4 regions of the Bradyrhizobium sp. 27S5 genome follow, and region 2 is predicted to be linked to each of the others. Evidence: predicted binding sites of a transcription regulator. Region 2 holds the regulator's gene; each other region holds the start of a gene.

Region 1 (7,332 bases), 1.9 Mb from region 2:
TCGACAGATGCGATCCGGGTGGGGGCTCTCTCCTCACAAAGAGTGTCGCTTGCGGAGACACCCCCACCCCAGCCCTCCCCCGCAAGCGGGAGAGGGAGCACAGGCGCGCCCCGGAATGACAGTTGTAGTTGCTTCAACCTCTCCTCATCCTCATCGAGCCAATGAAACCCGTCGATCTGGCGGAAGCCGAGCCGCACCGCGCAGTAGTCTCCGTCGCGCTCCTCCAGCGTGTTCTGCGCAAAGCTATGGGAGACATCGACCTCGTGCACCGTGACGCCGTTGTTGCGGGCGTCGCCGACGATCTGCGCCGGGGCGTAGAAGCCCATCGGCTGCGAGTTGAGCAGGCCGCAGCAGAACGCATCGGGATGATGGTGCTTCAGCCAAGAGGAGATGTAGACCAGCTGGGCGAAGCTCGCGGCATGGCTTTCCGGGAAGCCGTAGGAGCCAAAACCCTTGATTTGGTCGAAGCAGCTGCGGGCGAAGTCCGGATCGTAGCCGCGCGCCACCATGTTGCCGACCAGCTTCTCCTCATAGCTGCCGATGGTGCCGAGGTTGCGGAAGGTCGCCATCGAGCGGCGCAGGCCGTTGGCCTCCTCCGAGGTGAAATGGGCCGCCTCGATCGCGATCCGCATCGCCTGCTCCTGGAACAGCGGCACGCCGAGCGTCTTGTGCAGCACATTGTAAAGTTCGTTCTTGTCGCCCTGGTCCGGCGCCGGCGATGGATAGGTCACCTGCTCCTGCTTGTTTCGTCGCCGCAGATAAGGGTGCACCATGTCGCCCTGTATCGGACCGGGGCGCACGATCGCGACCTCGATGACGAGATCGTAGAAGGTGCGCGGCCTCAAGCGCGGCAGCATGTTCATCTGGGCCCGGCTCTCGACCTGGAACACGCCGAGCGACTCGCCGCGGCACAGCATGTCGTAAACTTCTTCCTCGTCCTGCGGGACCGAGGCGAGCTCCCAGCGCTCGCCCTTGTGGTCATCGATCAGGTCAAAACATTTGCGGATGCAGGTCAGCATGCCCAGCGCCAGCACGTCGACCTTCATCATGTGAAGCGCGTCGACGTCGTCCTTGTCCCATTCGATGAAGGTGCGGTCGTCCATCGCGGCGTTGCCGATCGGCACATAGGTGTCGAGCCGGTCCTGGGTCAGCACATAGCCGCCGACATGCTGCGAGAGATGGCGAGGAAACTCGATCAGCTCGGTGGCGAGCTCGACCGCGAGGTTGATCATCGCATTTTTCGGATCGAGCCCGGCCTGGCGCACCTGCATGTCGTTGAGGCCCTTGCCCCAGCTGCCCCACACGGTGTCGGCGAGCGCCGCGGTGACATCCTCGGTCAGCCCGAGCGCCTTGCCGACATCACGGATCGCGCTACGCGGACGATAATGGATGATGGTGGCGATGATGGCGGCGCGGTGGCGGCCGTAGCGGCGATAGACATATTGCATCACCTCCTCGCGCCGCGAATGCTCGAAATCGACGTCGATGTCGGGCGGCTCCAGCCGCTCCTTGGAGATGAAGCGCTCGAACAGCAGATCGACCTTGGTCGGATCGACCGAGGTGACGCCAAGCACATAACAGACCGCCGAATTCGCCGCCGAGCCACGCCCCTGGCACAGGATGTTCTGGCTGCGCGCATAGTGCACGATGTCGTGCACGGTGAGGAAGTAATGCGCGTATTTCAGCTCGGCGATCAGCGCGAGCTCCTTGTTCAGGGTGGTGCGAAGCTTTTCGTCAATCTCGCCGCCGAAATATTTGTCGACGCCAGCCCAGGTCAGGTCCTCCAGATGCTGCTGCGCGGTCTTGCCCGGCGGCACCGGCTCGTCGGGATACTGGTATTTGAGCTGGTCGAGCGCGAAGGAGATGCGCGCAGCGAAGCGTATGGTTTCCGCGATCGCATCAGGGAGATCGCGAAACAGCCTGATCATTTCATGCGCCGGCTTGAGATGCCGCTCGGCATTGGCCTCGAGCCTGCGGCCAACAGCCTCGATCGTGGTCTTTTCGCGGATGCAGGTCAGCACGTCCTGCAGCGGGCGGCGCGCGGGATGATGATAGAGCACCTCGTTGGTGGCGAGCAGCGGCACGCCGGCATCAGTGGCGAGACCATGCAGCCGCGCGAGGCGGCGCCTGTCGTCGCCGCGATAGAGCAGGCTTGCGGCAAGCCAGACGCCATCGGCGGCGCTTGCCTTTAGTTGCGCGAGCAGATCGAGCGCGTCAGCCGCTTCGAAACGATGCGGCAGCGCCAGCACCAGAAGCTGGCCCTCTGCAAAGTCGAGCAGATCGGACAGGGTGAGCCGGCAATCGCCCTTCTCGATGCGCACGCCTTCGCCGCCGCGCTTGCCGCGGGTGAGCAGCTGGCACAGCCGGCCGTAGGCGGCGCGGTCGCGCGGATAGACCAGGATGTCGGGCGTGCCGTCGATGAAGACGATGCGGGCGCCGATCAAAAGTTTAGGCGGATGAGCGACCTTCTCGCTGTCGAGCTCCTTCCAGGCGCGCACCACGCCGGCCAGCGTGTTGTGATCGGCGAGCCCGATCACGGGGATCCCGAGTTCGCTCGCCTGATGCACATAGGCGCGCGGATCGGAACCGCCGCGCAGGAAGGAGAAATTGCTGGTGATGCCGATCTCGGCATAATCAGGCGTTGGCGTATTCATGCGAACAGCCCATGCACATACCAGTTAGCGGGGACCGGCTTGCCCTGCTCGTCGCGCAGCTCGCTCTCATAGAGACCGTCGCGGAAGATCCAGAAGCGCTGGCCCTCGGCGTCCTCGACGCGGAAGTAATCGCGGGTCAGCGATGCGCCGTCCTGCTTCCACCATTCCATCGCGATGCGCTCGGGGCCCTCGACCCGCACCACGTCGTGCTGCGCGCGCCGCCAGGTGAATTGATGCGGCGGACCGTCGGGCACGCTCGCGAACGGCACCTTGATCGGCTCGGGCCGATCGAACAGCCGCAGGGGACGCAGCGGCGGCTCGCCGGCGACGCGTTCCGGCCAGGCGGCGGCGCTGGCAGCAGTCAGATGATGCTGCGCCGGCAGCGCGAGCGCAGCGCGCTCCGGGATGTGGCTCTCCAGCGGCAGATGCACGACGACGCGCTTTCCCCCGATGCGGGCGGCGATGCGGTCGATCAGCGCCGAGAGCTCGTCATTGTCGTGCACTGACGTGTCGAGATCGCGCTGTTGCTGCACCACGATCTCGGTACGCCCGGCGGCAAGGCGGATGAGATCGAAGCCGAAGCCGGGATCAAGGGGATCATTGAGCGCATCGAGCCGCTCGCGGAACAGGCGGTCGATCATCTCGGGCCGCGTCACCGGACGCCCGGTCTCGACCATGATCGCGCGCACCGCGCCGTCGGTGCGGAAGAAGCTCGCCTCCAGCTGCCGGGCGCCCTTGCCCTGCTTGTCCATCGCCGTCATCAGCATCTTGGCGAGGCTTTGTAACGTCAGCGCGATCACGGTGTCGGTGGAGACCGGTTCGGGGAAACGCTTCTCGACGATGTAATCGGGCAGCGGCTTGCGCGGGCTGATCGGGGCATCGCCCTGCCCGAGCGCGTGGCTGAGCAGGGTGGTGAAGGCGGCGCCGAACCGCGCCGAGATTTCATGCGGGGCGCGCGAGGCGACATCGCCGATGGTCTTCAAGCCCGCGCGGCGCAGGCCGGTGGTCACGGCAGGATCGGCGCCGAGCGCCGACACCGGCAGCGGGCCGACCGCCTCTGCTTCCGCGCCGCTGGCGACGATCTGCCCGGAAGTGTAACGCGTCAGCGTGCGCGCCGCGGTCGAGGTGCCTGATATCGCAGCGCTGACGGCAAAGCCGCGCCGGCTCAGCGCATTGGTCACGATCTGCAGCAGCGCGCGCTCGCCGCCGAACAGATGCGCGCAGCCGGTGATGTCGAGAAACAGTCCGTAAGGCGGATCGAGCGCGACCAGCGGCGTGAAGCGGTCGCACCAGTCGGCGATGTCGTTCAGCGTCTTCAGATCGGCGGCGGGATCGGCGTCGTAGACCGTGAGCTCCGGACAGATCGCCCGCGCATTGGCGAGCGGCAGCCCGATCGACAGCCCGGCGCGCACCGCCGCCTCGTCGATCGCGTGCAGCAGGATCGCGTTGTGGTCCTTTGCGACGACGACGCTGGGGGCCTCAGTCGATTGCTGCGGAAAGCGAGATTCTTTCTTCGCCTCTCCCGCTTGCGGGGGAGGCCGGATCGCATCGTTAGATGCGATCCGGGTGGGGGCTCTCTCCTCAGCGGGACTCGTGGCGAGACCCCCACCCCAACCCTCCCCCGCAAGCGGGAGAGGGAGCCCTACCACCTGCCGAATGTCCCGCGCATCAGCTTGCGAGACGATGTTCTGCGCGAGCTTGCGCTTGATGCGGTCGATGGGCAGACGTGGCAGCCACAGGCTGAGGATACGCCGACGGTTCACTGAATTGGCACTCATCACATTTCCATTCCATGATCCATCGCCCGACCGGGCCATGACGATTGCGCACGAGTTCGGCGTCGAAGCGCGGCGCGCCCCAGACGCTTGCGGCATTGCCGGGCGGCGAATGCGCCGCGCGCACGATCCAGCGCGTCTCCGCGGTCGAGGGGATCGCCGTCGCCGCGATCCGCAGCACCAGCGCGGTGACGCCGGAGGCCTGCGCGGCCAGGGTCAATTTGCGGCTGGCGACGAGATCGAGCTGGCGCGCATGGCCCCAGACCTCGAGCACCACGGCGCCGAGCGCATCGCAGGCGAGCGCGTCGGCCGCGGTGCGCAGGCCGTTGTCGACATCGGCGGCGCGCACCGTGACCAGCAGGCGCGGATCGAGGCCGAGTTCGGCAAGCCCGCGCATCGACAGCGCGCCGTTTTCGCGATCGGAAAAATCCTGCCGCACCCAGACCAGCGGCTTGCGCGCAGACAGCCGTCCGGCAAGCCCCGCGATGAAGCCGGTCGCCGCCCCGCCTTGATGGCCGGCCGCGAACACCTCGTGCAGCGTTGCCGCCGCAAGCCCGCCGCGCAGCATCGCGTCCGCGCTGGCGTGTCCAAGCGCGATGCGGTTCGGCATCGCCGCCTCCGATGGCGCCTCGATGCGCGCGATGCTGCCGCGCAGAGACGCAAGCGTACCCGTGCGTGCGCCGTTCATATGCGCCGCTCCTTCCCAACCAAAATTTGAGGCCGTCACTGATCCGAACAGAGAACCAGGGACTGGCTCATTTGTTCATGGTATGTTCTAATATAAAGCTAACAGGGCCGGCGGAGTCAATCGGATTGGTGAGTTCCGTGATTCATGAGCGGAATCAATGGGATTCAGGAGCGGCCGAACTGTACGCCGCCGGTTCGCCCGCGGCGTCCGGCGCGACGGCCCGGAAAATGGCGGCGTGACGGAAACGGAGCAATCGCATGCGTATCATCGTGCTCGACAACGACACCGATTTCGAAGGCTGGCGCAAGGCCGCGCGGCGATTGGTGCTGAATGACGTGAAGCCGTCGGACGTCACGTGGACGGTGCGCAGCGACGACGAACTGTTTTCGGCATCCTGCGTGAATGAATTGCCTGATACGCCGCAGGCGCAGTTCAACGTCACAGCGAAATTCGTCGAGCTGGCAAGGACCGCGATCCTGCATCGCAATGACACGCGCTTCGTCCTGCTCTATCGCCTGCTGTGGCGGCTGCGCAGCCATCATGATCTGCTCAGCGCGACTGATGATCCCGACGTCGCCGAGGTCCACGCGATGGCGCGCGCGGTCTATCGCGATATCGACAGGATGCACGCGCATCTGCGCTTCCGCGAGATCGGCCGCGAGCAGAAGGCGCATTACGTCGCCTGGTTCGAGCCGGAGCATCGCATCGTCGAGCACGCCGCACCGTTCTTCGCCGGCCGCTTCGCCGACATGCCGTGGTCGATCCTGACCCCCGACGCCTGCGCACATTGGGACGGGCACGCGATCTCGATCACGCCGGGCGTTGCCAAATCCGAGGTGCCGAGCGAGGACCGGCTCGAGGAGGTCTGGCGGCGGCATGACAACGGCCGCTTCAATCCCGCGCGGCTGAAAGTGATGGAGATGCCGCAGGCCTATTGGAGGAACCTGCCCGAGGACTCGATCATTAAACCTCTGATCGAAGACGCCATGCGCATGACCAGCGGCCCCTTCATCGCACGCAAGGCCGCCGAGCCGCAGCAGCGGCAGGATATGCCGATGCCCCGCAAGCAAGCTCGCGACATGCATACCCAAGACAAGCAAACTCAGGACAAGCAAACTCGTGACGCGATCGCAGCCTTGCGCGACGAGGCCGCCGCTTGCCGCGCCTGCCCGCTGTGGAAGGACGCAACACAAACCGTGTTCGGCGAAGGGCCGCAAGGCGCGACGCTGATGCTGGTCGGGGAGCAGCCCGGCGACAAGGAAGATCTCGCCGGCCATCCCTTCGTCGGTCCCGCCGGGCAGATGCTCGATCGCGCGCTTGAGGAAGCCGGCATCGCGCGCGCCAAGGTCTACATCACCAATGCGGTGAAACACTTCAAGTTCGTGCCGCGCGGCAAGATCCGGCTGCACCAGAAGCCGGGCACACCGGAGATCCGCGCCTGCCGGCAGTGGTATGAGCGCGAGCTCGCCGCCATCAAGCCGGAGCTCGTGGTGGCGCTCGGCGCCACGGCCGCGCAGAGCGTGCTCGGCAAGATCACACCTATCCACAGGAACCGCGGCCAGCTGATCGAGCATGACGGAACCAGGGTGCTGGTCACCGTACACCCGTCCTATCTGTTGCGGCTGCCCGACGAGAAAGCCAAGGCGCTGGAATATCAACGCTTTATCGACGATCTGAAAATCGCCGCAAATCAGCTGCGCAATTCAGCCCACGCGGCTTGAGTTCCGGGGGAACTGCAGGATCACACTTCAACGTGAAATTGTTCAAAACGCTGATAAATCCCTACAACCTTGAATTGATCCGTGATACCCTCACGTGTCTACGGGCATCGGGCGTCATGTTCACGCCATGACGTACCCTGAGGCGGGCGCGCTGCGCGGTTTGCTAGCCCCGATCGTGCGGCGCGCCACCTCCATCCTCACTCCCGAAACAGCCGTCCTGGACCGACGATGCGCACGAATGATCGTGCGATATCCACCACCCGCGCCAGTCCCGTCGTGTCCGTATTCGCGGGACTGTTCAAACGATTTCAAGGAGAAGCAGCAAGATTCAGCACATGACGCATGACGCGGATTCAAGCACCTGCTTGCGCTGCGCAAAACAACGTTGAGCTTGTCATCTAACCTTCAACTCCATCAGTCAAAAATGCCCCTCCAACTACGAGGGGCGTCAGAATGACCGACATTACACTCAATTCATCGCTGGCCGATGGAGC
Region 2 (7,332 bases):
CTCGGTGGCGCTGACCGGCTTCGTCGAGACGCGCGACATCCGCGAGAAGACCGATCGCTTCGTGCTGCGCGTGGTCTCGATGGAGAGCCCGCGCGACATGACGAAGCTCGAGCGCGTCAGGCTCTCGGTGAAGAAGGGCACCGCGCCCGATGTCGGCAGCTTCGTCGAATTGAAGGCGCGGCTGATGCCGCCGCTCGGGCCGCAGCGTCCGGGCTCCTATGATTTCGGCCGCGACCTCTATTTCCAGAGCATCGGCGCCTCCGGCTTCGTGATGGGCGCGGTCAAGACCAGGGAACCACCGGCAGCCGGCGGCTTGGCGCTGCGCTATGCCGCCTTCATGCAGGGCCTGCGTGACGCCATCGACGCGCGCATCCGCACCACGCTCGACGGCGATCAGCGCGCGATCGCAACCGCGCTGCTGACCGGCCGGCGCGACGCGATCTCGACGCCGGTCAACGATGCGATGTTCATCTCGGGGCTCGGCCATGTGCTGTCGATCTCCGGCTACCACATGGCCGTGGTCGCGGGCGTGGTGTTCTTCGCGGTGCGCGCGCTGCTCGCGCTGTTTCCTGCGCTGACGGCGGGGCATCCGATCAAGAAATGGGCCGCGGCGGCCGCGCTCGTCGCCGCGGCGTTCTATCTCTTGCTGTCGGGGGCGGAGGTCGCAACGCAGCGATCGTTCTTCATGACGGCCGTGGTGCTGATCGCGGTGATGGTCGACCGCCGCGCGATCACCTTCCGCACGCTGGCGGTGGCGGCGCTGATCGTGCTCGCGATCGCGCCGGAGGCGCTGGTGCATCCGAGCTTCCAGATGTCGTTTGCCGCGACGCTCGGGCTGGTGGCGCTGGTGCAGATCGGGCTGCCGAACCTGTTGGCCTCGCCCGACCATTCGGCGACCGCGCGGGTTGCGTTGTGGGGCGGCCGTGAGCTCACGATGCTGATGCTGGCCTCGCTGGTGGCGGGGCTGGCGACGACACCCTACGCCGCGTTCCATTTCCATCGCGTGACGCCCTACGGGCTGCTCGCCAACCTCGCGGCGATGCCGGTGGTGTCGGCGATCGTTATGCCGGCGGGCCTGCTCGGCCTCCTCGCCATGCCGTTCGGCTTTGATGGCGTGTTCTGGGCGATCATGGGCTTTGGCATCGACTGGATGATTTTGGTGACGCAATGGGTCGCCGCGCTGCCTGGCGCGGTCGGGCGGATGGCGGCGTTCGGCATCGGGCCGCTGATCGTCGCAAGCGCGGGCATCATCCTGCTTGGGCTGTTGCGCACGCCGCTGCGCTGGTCCGGCGCGGTGCTGCTGGTGGTGGCCACAGTCTGGGCGCTGAGGGCCCCTCTGCCGGACGTGCTGATTTCTGCCGACGGCCGCAACGTCGCGGTGCGCGGCGGCGACGGGCGGCTGCATCTGATGCATAGCGCGAAGGATGCATTCCTGGTCAAGGAATGGCTGGCGGCGGATGCCGATGCGCGGACCGCCGTCGATGCGTCGCTCGGCGAGGGCGTCTCCTGCGATCCGAGCGGCTGCGTCACCCAGGGCCCGGGCGGCGCCTTCGTCGCGCTGGCGATGCGGCCGGAGGCGCTGGCCGACGATTGCGAGCGGGCGGCGCTGATCGTCACCGCGCGGCCGGCGCCGCAGGGTTGCGCGGCCTCGGTGATCGATGCCGAGCGGCTGCGGAGCCACGGTGCGCTGGTGCTGCGGCGGACCAGCGCCGGCTACGCCATTGACGCGGTGAAGCCCGGCGGCATCGACCGGCCGTGGTCGCCGGCGGTTCCCGGTGACGGTGAGAGCGAGACGGTCCTCCGCACACCCGCCGCCGCGCCGCGGCGCGCAGTCGATGCGACCCCGGCCGAGACCGACCTGCAGGGCGACGACTAGAGTTTTGGTTCTGATTTAATCAGAACCAAAACTCTAGTTTCTTGTTTTCACGCGTTTTCTTCACGCGAACCGGTGTCCACTTCGCTCGAAAACGCTTCAGCCGTTGCCGGGCGAGGGGCCGGTCGGCAGCTCGAACAGGCCGAGATGGTACTCGTCGGAATCGGGGCCGGCGTCGGGCTTCTTGACCAGGGTGAAGACGGCCTCGGGAAACTGCTCCCAGACCTTGAGATCATCGGCCGTCACTGTCAGCCAGCCGAACCGGAACATGTAGCGGCCCGGCTCGGTGACGCGTCCAGCCTTTTGCCATGTGACCTTGTCGACCACTGCGCAGGTTTCCGTGAGTGCACGTCCTCCGTACGCGATGATGCGCCAAGGCGCTCGCCGACGCAAATCTCCTGCTGCGCCCCGGAAGCGGAAATCCGGGGTCGCTCGAAATCGCCTAAGGTCATCCGCCGCCGAATGGCTCATTCCGCGGCGACGATGCGCTCAACCCAAAAACAGCGACGCGAATGCGGAGGGCCGCCGCTCCACAACCTTCGGCTTGTGCTCGACCGGCGGATGCAGTGCCGGCAATTGCAGCACGCTGACGCGCTGTCCCTCGACGAGCTGGGTCACCAGAACGTGGCTGCCGTCGGGGAATTCGACCGCGTCATGATGGCGATCGGGCACGTCGGGCTCGACTTCGTTGAACACGCCGACGCGGAAATTCATCGTCTTGGTCCAGATCCAGCGGCTGTCGTAGCGAACGTTCTCGGCGAAAGCGAGCTCGGTGCCCGGCAGCATGCAGACCGCGACAGTGGGATCGTTCTCCGAAGCAAAGCCGCGGGTCGACGTGCCGCGGAAAGTCGTGGTGATCAGCGTCTCTCCGACAATGGCGGGGCGCGATGCCACGGCGTGCAGACTATAGTCACACATCGGATGGCTCCTCTTTTCGAGGTAGCGACCCGTGCCTCTCCTTGAGGCGCAGGCCTCTACCAGAGTGGACGATAGCAAACGAGTGTCTGCTCGTTTCTGGGCGATTGTACGACTGGCCGTCGAACGCCTCAATCACAAACGCGCTACACTGCGCGAGAGGTATCAGGGCGCATCCTAGGTGGTCCGCACGTCGCACTATCTTCCAAGGAACGATCCGATCTGTTGCTCGTTCCCGGATCGGGATGACTTTTCTTCGAATCGTCATCCCGCTCCATATGTCTGTTCGAGCATGATCTTTTCGGAAAACCGCTCCGCACTTTTCCGGATCATGCTCCGCCGCCGTCAGTATTTGCGATACAGCCCGATCAGCTTGCCCTGGATGCGGACCCGGTTCGGCGGCAGGATGCGCACTTCATAGGCAGTGTTGGCCGGCTCGAGCGCGATCGATGCACCGCGGCGGCGGAAGCGCTTCAGGGTGGCTTCCTCCTCGTCGATCAGCGCCACCACGATGTCGCCGGTGTTGGCGACGTCGTTGCGCTGGATCAGCGCCATGTCGCCGTCGAGGATGCCGGCGTCGACCATGGAATCGCCGCGCACTTCCAGCGCATAGTGCTCGCCGGAGCCGAGCATGTCGGGCGGCACGCTGATGGTGTGGCTGCGGGTCTGCAGCGCCTCGATCGGCGTACCGGCCGCGATCCGGCCCATCACGGGGACGGCGACCGGACGGTTGCCGTCGTCCTCGGCGATCGGCGGCGTGCTGCTGCGCTTGCCGAGGGTGCCTTCGATGACGCTCGGCGTGAAGCCGCGGCGGCCATTGCCGCCGCCGGCCGACAGTTCGGGCAGCTTGATGACCTCGATGGCGCGGGCGCGGTTGGGCAGGCGGCGGATGAAGCCGCGCTCCTCCAGCGCAGTGATCAGGCGGTGGATACCGGACTTCGAGCGCAGGTCGAGCGCATCCTTCATCTCGTCGAAGGAGGGCGGCACGCCGGCCTCCTTCAGACGTTCATTGATGAAACGCAGAAGTTCGAACTGTTTGCGCGTGAGCATCTCGAGCATTCCCCCGGTTGATAGCGTCGTTCGATTCCGAGACTCTTCAGGTGGGGCCTTTCAGACGGGGCCTGATCTCGGGAGCGCAATGCTCCCTGGCGGCTTCCCGATTGTAGACACCAGTACTCGAAACAAATCATGAACGGACACTATATGTTCGATATGTGTTCCGCAACCACTTAATTTCCGGTGAACGCATCAGGCGGCGCGCAATCGGCAGCCCGCGAAAACCTCAGTCGGGCAGTGTGAGGATCTCGCATTCGCTGCCCTTGGCGGCGCCGGGCGCAAACGGCGGACGTACCAGAAGTGCCCGCGCCGCAGCGAGATTCCCGAGCAGCGAACTATCCTGCTGCATCACCGGCGTGGCGATCAGCGCGCCGTCCTGGCGCTCCTCGAGACGCGCGCGCAGATAGTCCTCGCGCTGGTCGTTGGCGGCGAGGTCGCGGCCGAGCAGGGCGGTCGTGCGGACATGATGGATCGTGTTCCGGCCGCTCAAAGCCCGAATCAACGGCACCAGAAACAGGAAGGCGCAGACATAGGACGACACCGGATTGCCGGGCAGGCCGATCACCCGCATGGCCCCGAGCCGGCCGTGCATCATCGGCTTGCCGGGCCGCATCGCGATCCGCCAGAACGCCATCGCGACGCCCTCTGCCTCCAGCGACTGCTTGACCAGATCGTGGTCGCCGACCGAGGCGCCGCCGGTCGTAATCAGGATGTCGGCGCCGGCCTCCCGCGCCCGGCGGATACCGGCCGTGGTCGCGGCCACCGTGTCGGCGGCCACCCCGAGATCGACGGTCTCGGCGCCTTCGGCGCGCGCCAGCGCACGCAGCGCATAGCCGTTGGAATAGACGATCTGGCCGGGGCCGGGCTGGGAGCCCGGCATCACCAGTTCGTCGCCGGTGGCGAGCACCGCGACCTTCGGGCGGCGGCGCACCGCGAGTTCCGGATAATTCATGGCGGCCGCGAGCGAGAGCGCGCGGTCGGACAGGCGGCTGCCGCCGTTGAGCAGCAGGTCGCCCTCACGGAAGTCGACGCCGGCCGGGCGGATGTGCCGTCCCGGGCTCGCTGCCTCGGTGATCGAGATGTGGTCGCCATCGACCCGGGTGTCTTCCTGGATGATGACGGCATCGGCGCCATGGGGGATGACGCCGCCGGTGAAGATCCGCACCGCTTCGCCGGCACTGAGCGTCCGCTCGAACGGCCGGCCGGCGGCGACTTCGCCGATCACCTTGAGCCGGGACTTGAGATCAGCCGCATCGGCGGCGCGCACCGCGTAGCCGTCCATGGCCGACATCGGCTCCGGCGGCTGGGTGCGGCGCGCCGCGAGGTCGTGCGCCAGCGTGCGATGGTAGGCGGCATCGAGCGCGACCATCTCCCCCGGCAGCGGTTCGGCACCGGCAAGAATGGCGGACAGGGCATCGGCAACCGGCATCAGGGCCACGCGCAAAACTCCTCAAGGCAAATGGTCAAATACCAAGTGCGGTCAGCGCCCTTGCCACGTCATCCGTCGATGTCACGTGGATGGCTTGAAGGCCGCGCGCCCGCGCACCTTCGATATTGGCAGCCAGATCGTCGAAGAACAGGATCCGCGACGCCGGCACGCCGATCGCTTCTATCACATGATCGTAGGCCGCGGCGTCGGGTTTGCGAAGGCCGATGCTCGAGGACAGGAACACGGTCCGGAAGTGGCTGAGCAGCTCGGCATAGGCGACCGAGAAATGCGCGACATGGGCCGGGTTGGTGTTCGAGAAGGCGTAGAGCGGCATTCGTCTGGCGGCGGCCGCGAGCAGGGGGGCGATGCCCGGCATCTCGCCGGTGAAGATCGAATTCCAGCCCTCGAGGAATTGCGCGTCGGTGAGCTCGACGCCGAGCGACTGGCGCAAATTCGCAAAGAACGCCGCGTCGTCGATCCGGCCGATCTCGTGATGCTTGTAACTGTCGTCGACGACGAAACGGCCGGCGAGGTCGGCCGGCGCGCAACCGGCATGCTGTGCCCAGTGCGTGATCGCCTTGTCGAGGCTGATATCGAGCACGACGCGGCCGATATCGAACAGCAGCACGTCGGCGGAGTCGGGGGTGAGTTGCGAGGTCATTGCGTGAAACCATGTACGAAAATTGCGGGCAGGCGGCAATGTCCCCGATTTGTGCGGCAGGCATGCGACCAGGGTGCTGACGTTCATTCCGGCTCGGTCCATTCTTGCGCGGTGTCATCACCCGCGCATGCGGGTGATCCAGTATTCCAGAGACGCCGGTGTGTGAGCCGAGAAGCCGCGGCGTACTGGATCGCCCGGTCGAGCCGGGCGATGACAGCGAGGACGGAGATACAGTTCCGCATTCTCGCGACATGATTTGCCCGAGTCTTACCTGTCGTTTCGCCGCTCTAAAATCAGAGGGCGCAGGGAAAGCCGGGTGCCGATCGCACCCATGGGTCCGGTGCAACAAAAAGCACCGGGGGTAGGACCACAGGTGTAACCGGAGCAATCCGGCTTTCCCTGCGCGATGGGTTACGGCTTACTTCGTGCTCTCCCCGGCGAGACTTGGCTTTTTTGTCACCGCCTTCGCAAGACGCAATTGCGTCTCACAAGGGGACACCGGCCACTAGGGCGTCAGGACCACACGACTTCACCGTCCGCCTCATGCACACTCGTCAGTCGCGCAATCGGCGTCCACCGCATCTCACCGCAACACCCGTGACGATGCGCAGCGCCCCTCGATCGGGTGAGACGGGACAATTCATACACTGAGTTGGGTGTGCCGATAAACAGAAATATTTTTGCGCGAGGGGCTTGCGCCGTCGGGCAACTCAGTGGCAGGGGCACCGGCCTTGGCGCATCAAGCTACTTCGGAGCCGCCCTTTCACATCCTCGAAAGCGCCAGACCGAAATAGGCGATGAGCGCGCCGGTGCTGAGAATGATGACGACGAGCGCTTGCTCGGAGCGTGCCTGTAAGGTTTTCCGGGTCACGGTGATGACGCTCCCTTTTCGAAAATCAATCTGTTCAACCAACGTGGGTCCGTGTCCGTTCCGGCTCCTTCCGAGGAAACTTGTGCCTTGTCCGGGGAACCACCGATGGGAAGACCCTCTCAATTGGGTTGCCATGGGGCCTCGGCCGCTTACCGCGCCTCGACCACGTCGCCGTCTTCCTTCACAAACCGTCCAACCGGAGCGTCCAGAAGGTCGACGACGGCCTCTGACGGCCGGCACAACCGCACACCATTCGGCGTCACCACGATCGGACGATTGATGAGAATGGGATGCGCAAGCATGACATCGAGCAATTCGTCGTCCGTCCATTTCGGCTGGTCGAGAGCGAGCTCCTTGTAAGGCGTTCCCTTTTCGCGCAGCAGGGCGCGCACCGAGATTCCCATCGCGGCAATCAGCTCCTTGAGTGTTTCGCGCGACGGCGGCGTCTTGAGATATTCAATGACGACGGGCTCGGTGCCACTCTGGCGGATCATCGCGAGCGTGTTGCGCGAGGTGCCGCAATCCGG
Region 3 (7,332 bases), 460 kb from region 2:
TGGCCTGCTCCATCGACAGCCGGAGCGTACCGTCGTCATTGATGCGATGCCGGGGATCGTCGATCAGCGTGATCATCGCCTCGACGTCGCGCGCCGGCCAGTCGCGCGACATCAGGGACTCGCGCGCCGTGTTCGGATCGGGCGAGGTTCTGATGACGCGGATCATTTCATCGATATTGGCGACCGCGATCGCAAGGCCGACCAGGATATGGGCGCGGTCGCGCGCCTTGCCGAGCAGGAATTTGGTCCGCCGGGTCACCACCTGCTCGCGGAACGCGACGAAGATGGTGAGCAGGTCCTTCAGATTCATCGTCTGCGGACGACCGGAATCCAGCGCCAGCATGTTGGCGGGGAAGTTCGACTGCAGCGGCGTGAACCGATAGAGCTGGTTGAGCACCACATCGGGCACCGCTTCGCGCTTCAGCTCGATGACGACGCGATAGCCGTCGCGGTCGGACTCGTCGCGCAGATCGCCAATGCCCTCGATCTTCTTCTCTTTCACCAGGTCGGCGATACGCTCGACCATCGTCGCCTTGTTCACCTGATAGGGAATTTCGGTGATGATGATCGCTTCACGGTCCTTGCGGATGGTGTCGATCGCCACCTTGCCGCGCATTACGATCGAGCCGCGGCCGAGGTGATAGGCCGAGCGGATGCCCTGGCGTCCCAGGATGACGCCACCGGTTGGGAAATCCGGTCCCGGAATGATGTTGATGAGCTCGTCGATCGAAAGCGCCGGGTTGTCGATCAGCGCCACACAGGCGTCGACGACCTCGCCGAGATTGTGCGGCGGGATGTTGGTCGCCATGCCGACCGCGATGCCGCCCGCGCCGTTGACCAGAAGGTTCGGGAACCTGGCCGGCAGAACCGACGGCTCCTGCTCGGAATTGTCGTAGTTCGGCTGGAAATCGACGGTTTCCATGTCGATGTCGGCGAGAACGGCGAGCGCCGCCTTCGTCAGCCGTGCCTCGGTATATCGATAGGCCGCAGGCGGATCGCCGTCGACCGAGCCGAAATTGCCCTGTCCGTCGATCAGCGGCACGCGCAGCGAGAAGTCCTGCGCCATCCGGACCATCGCGTCGTAAATCGACTGGTCGCCGTGCGGGTGATATTTACCGATCACGTCGCCGACGACGCGCGCGGATTTTACGTACTTCTTGTCCGGCGTATGTCCCTGCTCATGCATCGAGTAGAGAATGCGCCGGTGCACCGGCTTCAGCCCGTCGCGCGCATCGGGCAGCGCACGCGACACGATCACGCTCATCGCGTAATCGAGGTAGGACTTCTTCATCTCGTCGAGAATGGAAACGGGACGAATATCTGAGGGCACCGGCGGCTCGCCGGGCTTGTCGTCTTCGGGTTCGGACAAAGGGGAAATCCGGTCAGTTCTGCTGGGGAATCATATAGCGTATCGAGGGCCTGATAACCACCCTTACGCGGCTCCGGCAAGCCGTTTTTCCCTTCGTTTTTTCATGCACTTACCGGCGACATTGCAGGTTCCCGGCGGGCCCGCTCTGCGTGGCGAATGCGAGCTGACGAAGACCGGGCGGAACGGCTTCGCAATGCCCTTTTTCGCTCAGTTACTGGCCGAAGATCACGGCATGCATGATCCGCCCGGGCATGAAGGTGAACAGCCCGGCAATGACCAGCGCGCCGAAGAAAATGCCGATCATCGTGAACTTGTGGCGGCGGACATTGTGGCTCCGTGCCGCCGTCACGCCGAGCACCAGCATCGCCAGCGAGAAGATCGACAGCAGGTGGATCGGGCTCCACGGGCCCAGCAGCCGGATCTGGTGGATCCAGAACGAGCTCCCGGCGACGATCAGCATCAGGATCACCCAGATCCAGCCGAGCGTCCGGTGCGGCAGCGTGCCCTTCGGTGCGGCGAGCTGAATCGAGCCGAGCACGAAGGCGGCCATCGCCGCGAAGGCATGGAGCGGGATCGCAGGCGCAGCGTCGAGCAATGGCGCGAGGCTCATGATAGCGGCCCTCGGGTGATGCGCGCGGCCAGGCATCGCTCGCCGCAGGCCGATGTAAATATCATTCACATCAGCCTGTGTCAAAGCACGGGGAACCCCCGAAGGCCTCTTCCGACAATCACGTAATATCAGATTGATACGAGGTTATCCTCATAATCCACACAAAGGACCTCCCTCGCGCGTCGTACCGCCGCCCCGGGAAATGATCTTCACGGGGGTGACGCCTGACAGAATGTGGGAGGCGCGATCCCGTCAGAACGGGATGTCGTCGTCCATATCGCTGTTGCGGCCACCTGCGGCGACTGCACGGCGCGGCGCCGAGCTGACCGGTCCGGCCGAGCCGAAATCGCTGCCGCCATCATCGGAGAAGCTACCGCCTCCGCCGCTGCGCCCGTCGAGCATCGTCAGGTTGGAGTTGAAGCCCTGCAGCACGACCTCGGTCGAGTACTTCTCGACGCCGCTCTGGTCGGTCCATTTGCGGGTCTGCAACTGACCCTCGATGTACACCTTGGCGCCCTTCTTCAGATACTGCTCGGCGACCTTGCAGAGACCTTCGTTGAAGATCACGACGCGGTGCCACTCGGTCTTTTCCTTGCGCTCGCCGGTGCCCTTGTCGCGCCAGGTTTCCGAAGTGGCGATCGACAGATTTGCGATCGGACGGCCGTCCTGCGTCCGCCGGATTTCCGGATCCTTGCCGAGGTTCCCAACCAGGATCACCTTGTTCACGCTTCCCGCCATCGCATCATCTCCACTCAAAAACCGGGCGCCGGACATCGGCCGCCACTCTCAACCTTCGCCACTTACATTGCAGGCGTCGTGGATGACCCTATACGCCGGCGCCGGCCCGACGCCTTTGCCGTCGCGCGGTTATCCACGATTATTGAGATCGAGATATAGCACCGCCGCCGGCATTGTTCCAGTTTTGTTCACCACAACCTGCCGTAGCAGCCGGCGACGGCGTTGGCGCGGCCGCCGGTCACGGGATCAGCGGTCGCCTCGCGGCGATCACTCAGACTAATTGCAATAAAATCAGTATCTTGTTCTGTCGGCACTTCTTCCGCGAGTGTTGCATTTGGGAGACGGCGCTTCCGGTTGAATCAGCGTATAGATTCCAACCATGGCGCGGGCGCTCGCGTCTGAGATCGTGCTTCGGGACCAGTTGGAAGCCGATTTGGGAAGCTGGGGATTGATGATGAAGAAGTTTTTGCTCGCGACCGTTGCTCTGATTGCGTTCGCCGCGCCTGCGGCGGCAGCCGATCTGGCAGCCCGCCCCTACACCAAGGCGCCGCCGATGATCGCCGCCGTCTATGACTGGAGCGGCTTCTATATCGGCGCCAACGGCGGTTGGGGTTCGAGCCACAATTGCTGGGATCAGCTCCCGGGCGGCACTTTCATCGGATCGGATGGTTGCCACGATGCGACGGGCGGCGTCGCCGGTGGCCAGATCGGCTATCGCTGGCAGGCGGGCACCTGGGTGTTCGGCCTCGAAGCGCAGGGCGACTGGGCTGACCTGAAGGGCAGCAACGGCAGCGCGATCTTCCCGGGCCTGTTCACCAACCAGAGCAAGATCGACGCGTTCGGCCTGTTCACCGGCCAGATCGGCTACGCGGTCAACAACGTGCTGCTCTACGCCAAGGGCGGTGCGGCGCTGACCGACAACCGCTTCAGCACCTACTTCACGCCGACCGGCGCGCTCGGCGGCCGCGCCACCGACACCCGCTGGGGTGGCACCATCGGCGCCGGCATCGAAGTCGGCTTCGCGCCGAACTGGACCGCCGGTATCGAATACGACCACCTGTTCATGCAGGACAAAACCTACAACCTCACCACCCCGAATGGCGCGCTGTTCAGCACCATCCGCGACCGCCAGGACGTCGACCTCGTCACCGTCCGCGTGAACTACAAGTGGGGTGGCCCGGTCGTTGCGCGCTACTGATCGCACGCAGCGGATCTGATCCAGACGAAAGGCCGGCGTTGCGCCGGCCTTTTTGTTTGCGCGATCGATTCAAATACTGAGCCGGATACCGTCCGCGCGACGGTTGATTTCCATCGAGCCAGCCTCGTGCCAACTCTCCTATTGGTACGTGCGCACCTCGCGCGCTCGTTTTCCGTGCATTGTGGTTTCCTGGTTACACAACCTCCGCGATCTCTGTGTAGAAACATGTGATCGTCACGCAATGCTGTGACGCTCTCTTCGAATGTTTGAAGTGACCACAAGAAAATGGGCAAGAAAACGGGACTCGGACTTTGAAAATCAGGAATGTTTTGCTGGCATCGGCCGGCATGCTCGCACTGAGCGCTCTTGCACCCGCGATGGCCGCCGACATGGCTGCACGCGCCCCCTACGTGAAGGCTCCGCCGCCGGCCGCGATCTACAACTGGACCGGCTTCTACATCGGCGGCTTCGGTGGCTATGCCAGCGAGGATTCCGGCAATCCGAAGATGGAAGGCGGCTTCGCCGGCGGCACCATCGGCTACAACTGGCAGACCAGCAACATCGTGTACGGCCTCGAGGCCGACGGTGGCTGGGCTGACGTCAGTGCTTCCGCCACCGGATTCGGCATCACCGCGACGAGCAAGACCGACGCGCTCGGCACCGTGCGTGGCCGCCTCGGCTTCGCGACAAGGTGCTGTTCTACGGCACCGGCGGCTACGCCTGGATCGACAACAAGCTCACCCTTAGCGGCTTTGGCCTGACCACCTCGCAGAGCCACTTCCACTCCGGCTGGACCGTCGGCGCGGGCATCGAGGCCTTCATCGCTCCGCAGTGGTCGATCAAGGGCGAGTACCTGTATCGCAGCCTGAGCAGCGAGGACTATTTCGGCGTGCCCTCCGGCGACCTCAACCTGCATAGCGTCCAGTTCGGCGTGAACTATCACTTCGGCGGCCCGATCGTCGCCAAGTACTGAGTGAACGACAGACCGCAAGGTCTCGGAAAGGCCGGCCTCGCGCCGGCCTTTTTTGCGCCTGGGAACCAGCCCTGCTGACGGCTGCTGCCATCAGGCAAACTATCCGTTGATGGAGACGACTCAGCACTGGAAATCTGCCGCCGTTCTTCCTACGTTCCAGTCTTCTCACCCATCGGCGCAAGGTCCCGGCATCACCGGCGATGCGCGCCCAAAAGGCGCCCGATCATGCGCCCGGAATTGTCGCAATGGATGAAGTGCTCAAGGCGAAGCGCCAACAGAACGCCGGCTCCTCATCGCGCGCCATCACGATCCGCGGCGCGCGCGAACACAATCTGAAGAACATCGACGTCGAGATTCCGCGCGACAGACTGGTCGTGTTCACCGGTCTGTCCGGCTCCGGCAAGTCGTCGCTCGCATTCGACACCATCTATGCCGAGGGCCAGCGCCGCTACGTCGAGTCGCTGTCGGCCTATGCGCGCCAGTTCCTCGAGATGATGCAGAAGCCCGACGTCGACCAGATCGACGGCTTATCTCCTGCGATCTCGATCGAGCAGAAGACGACGTCGAAGAACCCGCGCTCCACCGTCGGCACCGTCACCGAGATCTACGACTACATGCGCCTGTTGTGGGCCCGCGTCGGCGTGCCCTATTCGCCGGCCACTGGGCTGCCGATCGAGAGCCAGATCGTCTCGCAGATGGTCGACCGCGTGCTGGCGCTCCCCGAGGGCACCCGCCTCTATCTGCTGGCGCCGGTCGTGCGCGGCCGCAAGGGCGAGTACAAGAAGGAGCTCGCCGAGTACCTCAAGAAGGGCTTTCAGCGCGTCAAGATCGACGGCACCTTCTACGAGCTGTCGGAGGCGCCCGCGCTCGACAAGAAATTCCCGCACGACATCGACGTCGTGGTCGACCGCATCGTGGTGCGCCCCGACCTTTCGCAGCGCCTCGCGGAAAGTTTTGAGACCGCGCTGAAGCTCGCCGAAGGCCTCGCCGTGATCGAATACGCCGACGCGCCGGCGGCGGCTGCGCAGGACGAGAAGAAAGAGGACAAGAAGAAGACCGCAAAGATCCACGACAAGAGCGGCCCCGAACGAATCCTGTTCTCGGAAAAATTCGCCTGTCCGGTTTCGGGCTTCACGATCCCCGAGATCGAGCCCAGACTCTTTTCGTTCAACAATCCCTATGGCGCGTGCCCGGCCTGCGGCGGCCTCGGCGTCGAACAGCATATCGACGAGGATCTCGTCATCCCCGACAAGGAGCTGACCTTGCGCAAGGGCGCGATCGCGCCCTGGGCGAAATCCTCCTCGCCCTATTACATCCAGACCCTGACCGCGCTCGGCAAGCACTACAAGTTCACGCTCGACACCAAGTGGAAGGACCTGCCCAAGAAGGTGCAGGCCGCGCTGCTGCACGGCTCCGGCGACGACGAGATCAAGTTCTCCTATGAGGATGGCGTCCGCTCCTACGACACCAAGAAGCCGTTCGAGGGCGTCATCACCAACATCAACCGCCGCTACCGCGAGACCGAGAGCGAGTGGGCGCGCGAGGAGCTCGGCAAGTATTTCTCCGACGTGCCCTGCGCCGGCTGCAACGGCTACCGGCTGAAGCCGGAGGCGCTGTGCGTCAAGATCGGGGCTAAGCACATCGGCGAGATCTCGGAGCTCTCAGTCAGGCGCGCCGGCGAATGGTTCGAGACGGTGCCGGCGGCACTCAACGCGCAGCAGAACGAAATCGCCGCGCGTATCCTCAAGGAGATCCGCGAGCGCCTGACCTTCCTGCTCGACGTCGGCCTGAACTACCTGACGCTGTCGCGCTCCTCCGGCACGCTGTCGGGCGGCGAGAGCCAGCGCATCCGCCTGGCGTCGCAGATCGGCTCGGGACTGACTGGCGTGCTCTACGTGCTGGACGAACCCTCGATCGGCCTGCACCAGCGCGACAATGCCCGCCTGCTCGACACGTTGAAGCGGCTGCGCGACCTCGGCAACACGGTCGTCGTGGTCGAGCATGACGAGGACGCGATCCGCCTCGCCGATTATGTGCTCGACATCGGCCCCGGCGCCGGCATGCATGGCGGCCACATCGTGGCCGAAGGCACGCCCGACCAGATCATGCGCAACCCGAAATCGCTGACCGGCAAATACCTGACCGGCGAGCTGTCGGTTGCGATCCCGGACCGGCGGCCGCCGAACCACCGGCGCACCATCAAGGTGATCAACGCCCGCGGCAACAATCTGAAGAACGTCTCGGCCGAGATCCCGCTCGGCCTGTTCACCTGTGTCACCGGCGTCTCCGGCGGCGGCAAGTCGACATTGCTGATCGACACGCTGTACCGCGCGATCGCCCGCAAGCTCAACAACGCCAGCGAAGGCGCCGCACCGCACGACCGTATCGAGGGCCTCGAGCACATCGACAAGATCATCGACATCGATCAGTCGCCGATCGGCCGC
Region 4 (7,332 bases), 2.6 Mb from region 2:
GCGGATCTCGGCGCGTAGCTCGTCGATCAGCCTGAGCCCGGTCTTGGTCTCGACGTGCCAGAAGGTCCAGCCGTTGCAGGCGCCGGAGCCCTGCGCGACCGCGCCGATGCGGTGGATCGAGCCGACCTTGTCGCCGAGCATGATGGCGCCGTCGGCGCGCACCAGGGCGCCATGGCGCTTCTTGGCGTCGACCAACTTGGCGCCGGGCACGATCATGCCGCGCTCGATCAGTTCGGAGAATGCGACGCGGGGCGCCTCGCGCGCGGTCATGAACGGCGCCAGCGTTGCTTCCGGCAGCGGTTCGATCGCGGCGATCCGCGCTTCGGCGGCGGCCGCATAGGTCTTGTCGCGCTCGAAGCCGATATAGCTACGGCCGAGCCGCTTGGCGACGGCGCCGGTGGTGCCGGTGCCGTTGAATGGATCGATCACGAGATCGCCGGGCTTCGACGACGACAGCAGCACGCGGGCGAGCAGCTGCTCCGGCTTCTGCGTCGGGTGCACCTTCTTGCCGTCATCGCCCTTGAGGCGCTCCTCGCCGGTGCACAGCGGGATCAGCCAGTCGGAGCGCGCCTGCACGTCCTCGTTGGACGCCTTCAGCGCTTCATAGTTGAAGGTGTAGCCCTTGGCCTTCTCGTCGCGCGCGGCCCAGATCATGGTCTCGTGCGCATTGGTGAAGCGGCGGCCGCGGAAGTTAGGCATCGGATTCGACTTGCGCCACACGATGTCGTTCAGCAGCCAGAAGCCGAGGTCCTGCATGATGGCGCCGACGCGGAAGATGTTGTGATAGGAGCCGATCACCCACAGCGTCGCCGACGGCTTCATCACGCGGCGGCAGGCCAGGAGCCAGGCGCGGGTGAAATCGTCATAGGCGGCGAACGACGAGAACTTGTCCCAGTCGTCGTTGACGGCATCGACATGCGACTCATCGGGGCGCTTGAGATCGCCCTTGAGCTGCAGATTGTAGGGAGGATCTGCGAACACCAGATCGACCGAGCCGGACGGAAGCTTCGACAATTCGGCGACGCAATCGCCAATGACGATTCGGCTCGACGGGGCATTCTCAAATTTAGTGCGGGGCGCCCTTGCAGACGCCCCGCGACGCGACACTACCATGACTCAAGAACTCTGACTCAGGCGACGCTGTCGGCGACGCGGGACTAAACAACCGACTGGCGCCACATTGACCCGGCAAAGTAAAAATCGACTTAATTGGAAATCTTCATGCAAAAGATTGCAGCATCTTTCGAACGCTGTGGCGCAATGCCATCAGCGTTGTGCTGCAACATCAGCGCGTTCTGCGAAAAAATTTGCGGATCATCAAACCGGCACGATTCGACCGGTAAATTGCCCGCTGCCTGCGGCCGTTCGCACTGCAAACGATGCGCGTCTTGGACTAGGCAATTTTTGCCGGGCAGGATATTGATTAACAGAATGGAAATTTTAGGTTGGAGTGTCCCGCATTGGGGCGCCGACTGGATAAAGGGAAACCGCCATGCGCTACGATGATTTCCGCCGCAGCGATGACATCGAAGACCGTCGCGACGACAGCGGAGGAGGCGGCGGAGGTGGCGGCTTCGGGATTCCAATGGGCGGCGGCGGGCTCGGCATCGGCACTGTCATCGTGCTCGGGCTGCTCGGCTACGCCTTCGGCATCGATCCGCGCATCCTGATCGGCGGCGCCGAGATTCTCACCGGCGGCGGCCAGGCGCCGACCTATCAGACCGACCGGCAGTCGTCCGGCGCGCAGACCAAGCGCGGCGCGCCGACCGACGAGATGGGCAGCATGATCGCCGGCATCCTCGGTGAAATCGACGATCGCTGGAGCGAGATCTTCCAGGCCTCGGGCCAGACCTACACCGGTCCGAAGATCGTGCTGTTCCGCAACGCCACCAATGGCGGCCGCTGCGGCATGGCGCAGTCGGCGATGGGGCCGTTCTACTGCCCGCCGGACAAGACCATCTTCCTCGACACCGGCTTCTTCCGCGAGGTCGAGACCCGCTTCCGCGGCTGCTCGGGCAACGCCTGCAAGTTCACCGCGGCCTATATCATCGCGCATGAGGCCGGCCACCACATCCAGAACCTGCTCGGCATTATCCCGCGCGTGAACCGGCTGCAGCAGCAGGCCGGCAGCAAGGCCGAGGCCAACGCGTTGCAGGTCAAGGTCGAGTTGCAGGCCGATTGTCTCGCCGGCGTCTGGGTCAATCGCGAGGAGAAGAAGCGGCCGGGCTTCCTTGAAGCCGGCGACATCGACGCCGCGCTGACCACCGCGAATGCGATCGGCGACGACACGCTGCAACGGCAGGCGACGGGCAGGGTGGTGCCTGACTCCTTCACCCACGGCTCCGCCGCGCAGCGCAAGCAATGGTTCATGACCGGCTACCAGCAGGGCACCGTGCAGGCCTGCAACACGTTTGGCGGCGGGTAGCCTTGATGCTCTCGTGCCCCGGATGCTGTGCAGCATGAAATGCTGCGCTGCTGTTCCGGGGCCTGCCGCAAAGCAAGATGGGTTCCGGCTCTGCGGTGCAGCGCTGATGCTGCACCGCGTCCGGGACACGAAGGTGATCGACATGTCCTCAATCGACGAATCCAAATCATTCATCCCGCTCAACATCGCGGTGCTGACGATTTCCGACAGCCGCACGCTGGCGGATGACAAGTCGGGCACCACGCTCGCCGATCGGTTGACCGCGGCCGGCCACAAGCTCGCGGCACGCGAGATCGTCACCGACGATGTCGAAGCGATCAGGGCGGTGATCCGGCGCTGGATCGCGGATGACGGCGTCGATGCCGTCATCACCACCGGCGGCACCGGCTTCACCGGCCGCGACGTGACGCCTGAGGCGGTCGAGCCGCTGTTCGAGAAGCGGATGGACGGTTTTTCGATCGCCTTCCACATGCTGAGCCACGCCAAGATCGGCGCCTCGACGATCCAGAGCCGCGCCACCGCCGGCGTGGCCGGCGCGACCTTCATCTTCTGCTTGCCCGGCTCGCCCGGCGCCTGCCGCGACGGCTGGGACGGCATTCTGTCCGCACAGCTCGACTACCGCACGCGGCCCTGCAATTTCGTCGAGATCATGCCGCGGCTGGACGAACATCTGCGCCGTCCGAAGGCGAAGGGGGCGAGCGCGTAGCGAATCTCCTCGTCATTCCAGGGCGCGCGAAGCGCGAACCCGGAATCTCGCGCCGCATCTTCGAGATTCCGGGTTCATCGCTGACGCGATGCCCCGGAATGACGGGGTCACAAATCCAGCTCCCAGGTCTCGCCGACCAGGTCGACGCCAAAGCTGTGGTGCTTCTCTTCCTTCACCCGCTGGAAGCCGGCGCGGACGTAGATGCTGCGCGCGGCGAGCAGGATGCTCTGGGTCCACAGCGTCATCCTTGTGTAGCCCATCTCACGTGCAGAGCGGATGCATTGCTCGACCAGCGCGCCGCCGACGCCGAGCCCGCGCGCTTTCTCCTCCACCAGCAGCAGCCGCAGCTTGGCGAGGCCGTCGCCGCCGTTGACCAGGAAGACCGAGCCGACCGGCTCGCCGTCGACCTCCGCGATCCAGCAATGCTCGCGAGCCGGATCGAACGATCGCAGGAATTGCGCACAGATCTCGGCTACCAATGCCTCGTAGCTGATGTCCCAGCCATATTCCTCCGCGTAGGCGCGTCCCTGTCGCGAGATCACCCAGCCGATGTCGCCGACGCGATGGCTGCGCAGCAGGAAGCCGGCCGGCTTTTCGGCCGGCGGCTCCAGCGACTGCTCGATCGTGCCCATCGCGCGCACCACGGCGGCGCGGCGGTCGCCGTCGATCTGCTTCAGCAGCGCCCCGACCTCGTTGCGCGAGCGGCGGTCGAGGTCCGCGGCAGCAGTGCGGCCCTTGGCGGTCAGCGCCACCTCATTGACGCGCTTGTCGGCCTTCGACGGCTTGCGCGTCACGATCTGGCGGCGCTGCAGCGCAGCCAGCGTGCGGCTGACGAAGCCGGCATCGAGGTCGAGCTCGCGCACCAGATCGGTCGCGGTGCAGTTCTCGCGATGCGCGAGCTCGTAGATGATCCGCGCTTCCTGCAGCGTGAACGGGGAGTGCAGCAGCTTCGGCTCGATGATGCCGAGCTTGCGGGTGTAGAACCGGCTGAAGCCGCGGATCGCGGCGACCTGGCTCTCGAGGGTCGTGTCATGGGAATTTGATTTCATCAAACATATTATTTGATGGAATCAAATAAATGGCAAGGCCGATTTGCACGGCCGGTCAGGGCATCTCGAAGCTCACCGCGGGTCGGAAACCCTACGCCACCATGATCCGGCTGCGCAGCATGGTGCGGGAGGAGCGGCCGAGCCGGCGCAGCAACCGTGCCTCGGAGCGTCGGGCGTCCGGCCGGTAGCCGCCGATCCGCTCGTAATGGTCGCGCGCGATCAGAAGGCCCTGTTCGGCCGAAGGGCCCACGATCATCCGGGCGACGAATTTGATGCCGTCGCGCAGGCCGGGGTCGGTGTAGGGCGCGCGGGCGTAGCGGAAGATGCCGGCGCGGTCCTTGCCGCTTGCCGCCACCATCTGGATGAACTGGGTGGTCTCCTCGATCCAGCCGGCGTCGAGCACCGCGCCCGGATGCAGGAACATCAGCCACGGCGAGCGCGCCTGCTTTGCACCGGCGGCAAGTGCCGCGGCGCGCGTGCCTTCAAACCGCAGGAAACCGCAGCCCGCAATGTCGGCAACCCGCTCCATCACATCGCTGTTGGTGCGGTCGACCAGCAGCACCTCGCGGATGACGCCGGCGGCTGCGCCGGGCACCAGCGCCGCCAATGTCGCGACCGCGGTGCGCTCGACGCCGTCGGTTGGAATGATCACGCTCAGCATGATTTGAGGCTTCGGTGGCCCAAGCGGTTGAAAAACTCCGGCCGTGTTATCACCTTGTCATATTCAAAGCAGCCTGTTCGCCTGCAGAATTTTACGCCATCAGTTTGTGGATTTTCTCAGGTGATGTTCTTGATTTGTTCTCAGGCTGTGTTAGCTTCACAGCATGAGCCGAGCATCCTCTCATGCCCTCAAGCACCCGCCGGTAACGGCGCCCTCCGATAACCCGGCGGGTGCACCCACCCCTTTTCCTGAGGTCGCGATCGAGCGCGAGCGGCGGCGCGGCCGCGGCGCACAGTCCAATGCGAGCGGTCGCTACGAGGCCGAGGCGCGGACAGCCTTCGACGACGGCTGGCAGAGCCTCGACGACCTGCCGCCGTTCCAGACCAGCGTGGCGCTCGACACCTCGCGCAAGGTGATCACCCGCAACGACTCGCCCGACATCGGCTTCGACCGCTCGATCAATCCCTATCGCGGCTGCGAGCATGGTTGTGTCTATTGCTTCGCGCGGCCGACCCACGCCTATCTCGGCCTCTCGCCGGGGCTGGACTTCGAATCCAAGCTGTTCGCCAAGCCGGACGCGCCCGCGCTGCTCGAGAAGGAGCTCGCGGCGCCGGACTACGAGGCGCGGATGATCGCGATCGGCACCAACACCGATCCCTATCAACCGATCGAGCGCGAGCGGAAAATCATGCGCGGCATTCTCGAGGTGCTGGAACGCGCCGGCCATCCGGTCGGCATCGTCACCAAGTCGGCGCTGGTGACCCGCGACATCGATATTCTGGCGCGGATGGCCAAGCGCAATCTCGCCAAGGTCGCGCTGTCGGTGACGACGCTCGACCCAAAACTCGCCCGCACCATGGAGCCGCGCGCGTCGACGCCGCCGAAGCGGCTCGAAGCGATCAAGCGGCTTGCCGACGCCGGCATCCCGACCACTGTGATGGTCGCGCCCGTGATCCCGGCGCTGAACGATTCCGAGATCGAGCGCATCCTCGATGCCGCCGTGCATGCCGGCGCCAAGGAGGCGAGCTACGTGCTGCTGCGGCTGCCGCTCGAGGTCCGCGATCTCTTTCGCGAATGGCTGATGGCGAACTATCCCGACCGCTACCGCCACGTCTTCACGCTGATCCGCGACATGCGCGGCGGCCGCGATTACGACTCGCAATGGGGCACGCGGATGAAGGGCACCGGCCCGATGGCCTGGATGATCGGCCGTCGCTTCGAGATCGCCTGCGAAAAGCTCGGCCTCAACAAGCGGCGCACCAAGCTGACCACCGATCATTTTGCCAAGCCGAAGCGCAACGGCGAGCAGTTGAGCTTGTTCTAGATGAGGTCCGTAGCCCGGATGAAGCGCAGCGCAATCCGGGACGCTTCGTCCGCGGCCAAACTTTACCAGATTGCGCTACGCTCCATCCGGGCTACGAAGAAGTAACCAAGGGCGTCATTGCGAGCGAAGCGAAGCAATCCATCTTTCTGCATATGCGGAGCGATGGATTGCTTCGTCGCTTCGCTCCTCGCAATGACGGGAAAGGTAAACATGAGTAACGCGCCCGCCGCCCCGACCCCACGCTTCACCGTCCTCACGCTTGGCGTCAGCGACATGCGCGCCAGCATCGCCTTCTATGAATCGCTCGGCTTCACCAGGAAGATGCGCGTGACCGGCGAGGAGGTCGCCTTCTTTGACACCGGCGGCACTGTGCTCGGGCTGTTCCCGTGGCATCTGCTCGCCGCCGATGCCGGGCTGCCCGATCAGCCGCGGCCTTCAGCGTTCCGCGGCGTTGCGATCGCCTGGAACTGCAACGACGATGCCGAGGTCGATTGTGTGATGGCGTTCGCGCTGTCGAAGGGCGGCAAATTGCTGAACCCCGCGCAGCCCACCAGCTATGGCGGCTACTGCGGCTATTTCGCCGATCCCGACGGCCATGCCTGGGAAGTGGTGCGCGCGCCGGGGTTTGAGGTGCTCGATAACAGGCGCGTGTCGATTCCCGACTAAAGCCGGCCGGATTGAATTGCGGGGAAGGGCGCCAGGTTCCCGGTTGCGCCGCGGGGCTGGCTTGATCACCATCCCCGCATGATTCGGGACAAATCCAAGAGCACGTCGAAGAAGGCGCCGGCCAAGTCAGCCAAGCCGGAGAAGCGCATCGTGACGCGGCCGAGCTTCCGGCGCGAGCGGACGCTGATCAAGCGCGGTGTCTGGCCGGTCGCCGGCTGCGACGAGGCCGGGCGCGGTCCGCTGGCAGGTCCCGTCGTCGCCGCCGCCGTGGTGTTGGACCCCGATCGCGTTCCAAAAGGCCTCGACGATTCGAAGCGGCTGACCGCCGAGCGGCGCGAGGAACTGTTCGAGGAGATTTGCGCCACCGCCGCGTTCTCAGTCGCGGTGGCGTCGCCGGCGCGAATCGACCGCGACAACATCCTGCGCGCCTCGCTGTGGGCGCTTGCGCGCGCGGTGCATGCGCTGCCGGAAATGCCAAAACACGTCTTCGTCGACGGTCGC

What was found. The regulator LexA, encoded in region 2, represses DNA repair genes until DNA is damaged. The targets are predictions, from matches to a motif close to TGTTCNNNNTGTGTTCNG.
Region 1: WDM24_RS13250 (DNA repair protein) is a predicted target of LexA. The motif match lies at 5,190-5,207, and genes of this name have one in related genera.
Region 3: WDM24_RS19625 (single-stranded DNA-binding protein) is a predicted target of LexA. The motif match lies at 2,892-2,909, and genes of this name have one in related genera.
Region 4: WDM24_RS10195 (PA0069 family radical SAM protein) is a predicted target of LexA. The motif match lies at 4,966-4,983, and genes of this name have one in related genera.

What each region holds. Positions count from the first base shown of each region.
Region 1 covers NZ_CP147714.1:2,842,502-2,849,833, reverse strand. The annotation lists gene WDM24_RS13260 (error-prone DNA polymerase) at 1-2,654, opposite strand, end outside; gene WDM24_RS13255 (DNA polymerase Y family protein) at 2,651-4,432, opposite strand; gene WDM24_RS13250 (DNA repair protein) at 4,323-5,117, opposite strand; gene WDM24_RS13245 (UdgX family uracil-DNA binding protein) at 5,375-6,838, shown strand; gene WDM24_RS13240 (inorganic phosphate transporter) at 7,292-7,332, shown strand, end outside.
Region 2 covers NZ_CP147714.1:4,701,026-4,708,357, reverse strand. The annotation lists gene WDM24_RS22040 (ComEC/Rec2 family competence protein) at 1-1,876, shown strand, start outside; gene WDM24_RS22035 (hypothetical protein) at 1,973-2,200, opposite strand; gene WDM24_RS22030 (hypothetical protein) at 2,363-2,791, opposite strand; gene lexA (transcriptional repressor LexA) at 3,134-3,838, opposite strand; gene glp (gephyrin-like molybdotransferase Glp) at 4,071-5,282, opposite strand; gene WDM24_RS22015 (HAD family hydrolase) at 5,308-5,934, opposite strand; gene WDM24_RS22010 (hypothetical protein) at 6,698-6,847, opposite strand; gene arsC (arsenate reductase (glutaredoxin)) at 6,955-7,332, opposite strand, start outside.
Region 3 covers NZ_CP147714.1:4,244,581-4,251,912, reverse strand. The annotation lists gene gyrA (DNA gyrase subunit A) at 1-1,369, opposite strand, end outside; gene WDM24_RS19630 (DUF2306 domain-containing protein) at 1,581-1,979, opposite strand; gene WDM24_RS19625 (single-stranded DNA-binding protein) at 2,232-2,717, opposite strand; gene WDM24_RS19620 (outer membrane protein) at 3,172-3,915, shown strand; partial or broken gene WDM24_RS19615 (outer membrane protein) at 4,233-4,888, shown strand; gene uvrA (excinuclease ABC subunit UvrA) at 5,134-7,332, shown strand, end outside.
Region 4 covers NZ_CP147714.1:2,149,480-2,156,811, forward strand. The annotation lists gene WDM24_RS10170 (site-specific DNA-methyltransferase) at 1-1,113, opposite strand, end outside; gene ypfJ (KPN_02809 family neutral zinc metallopeptidase) at 1,493-2,425, shown strand; gene moaB (molybdenum cofactor biosynthesis protein B) at 2,568-3,131, shown strand; gene WDM24_RS10185 (helix-turn-helix domain-containing GNAT family N-acetyltransferase) at 3,239-4,180, opposite strand; gene WDM24_RS10190 (glycosyl transferase) at 4,272-4,841, opposite strand; gene WDM24_RS10195 (PA0069 family radical SAM protein) at 5,005-6,165, shown strand; gene WDM24_RS10200 (VOC family protein) at 6,376-6,831, shown strand; gene WDM24_RS10205 (ribonuclease HII) at 6,910-7,332, shown strand, end outside.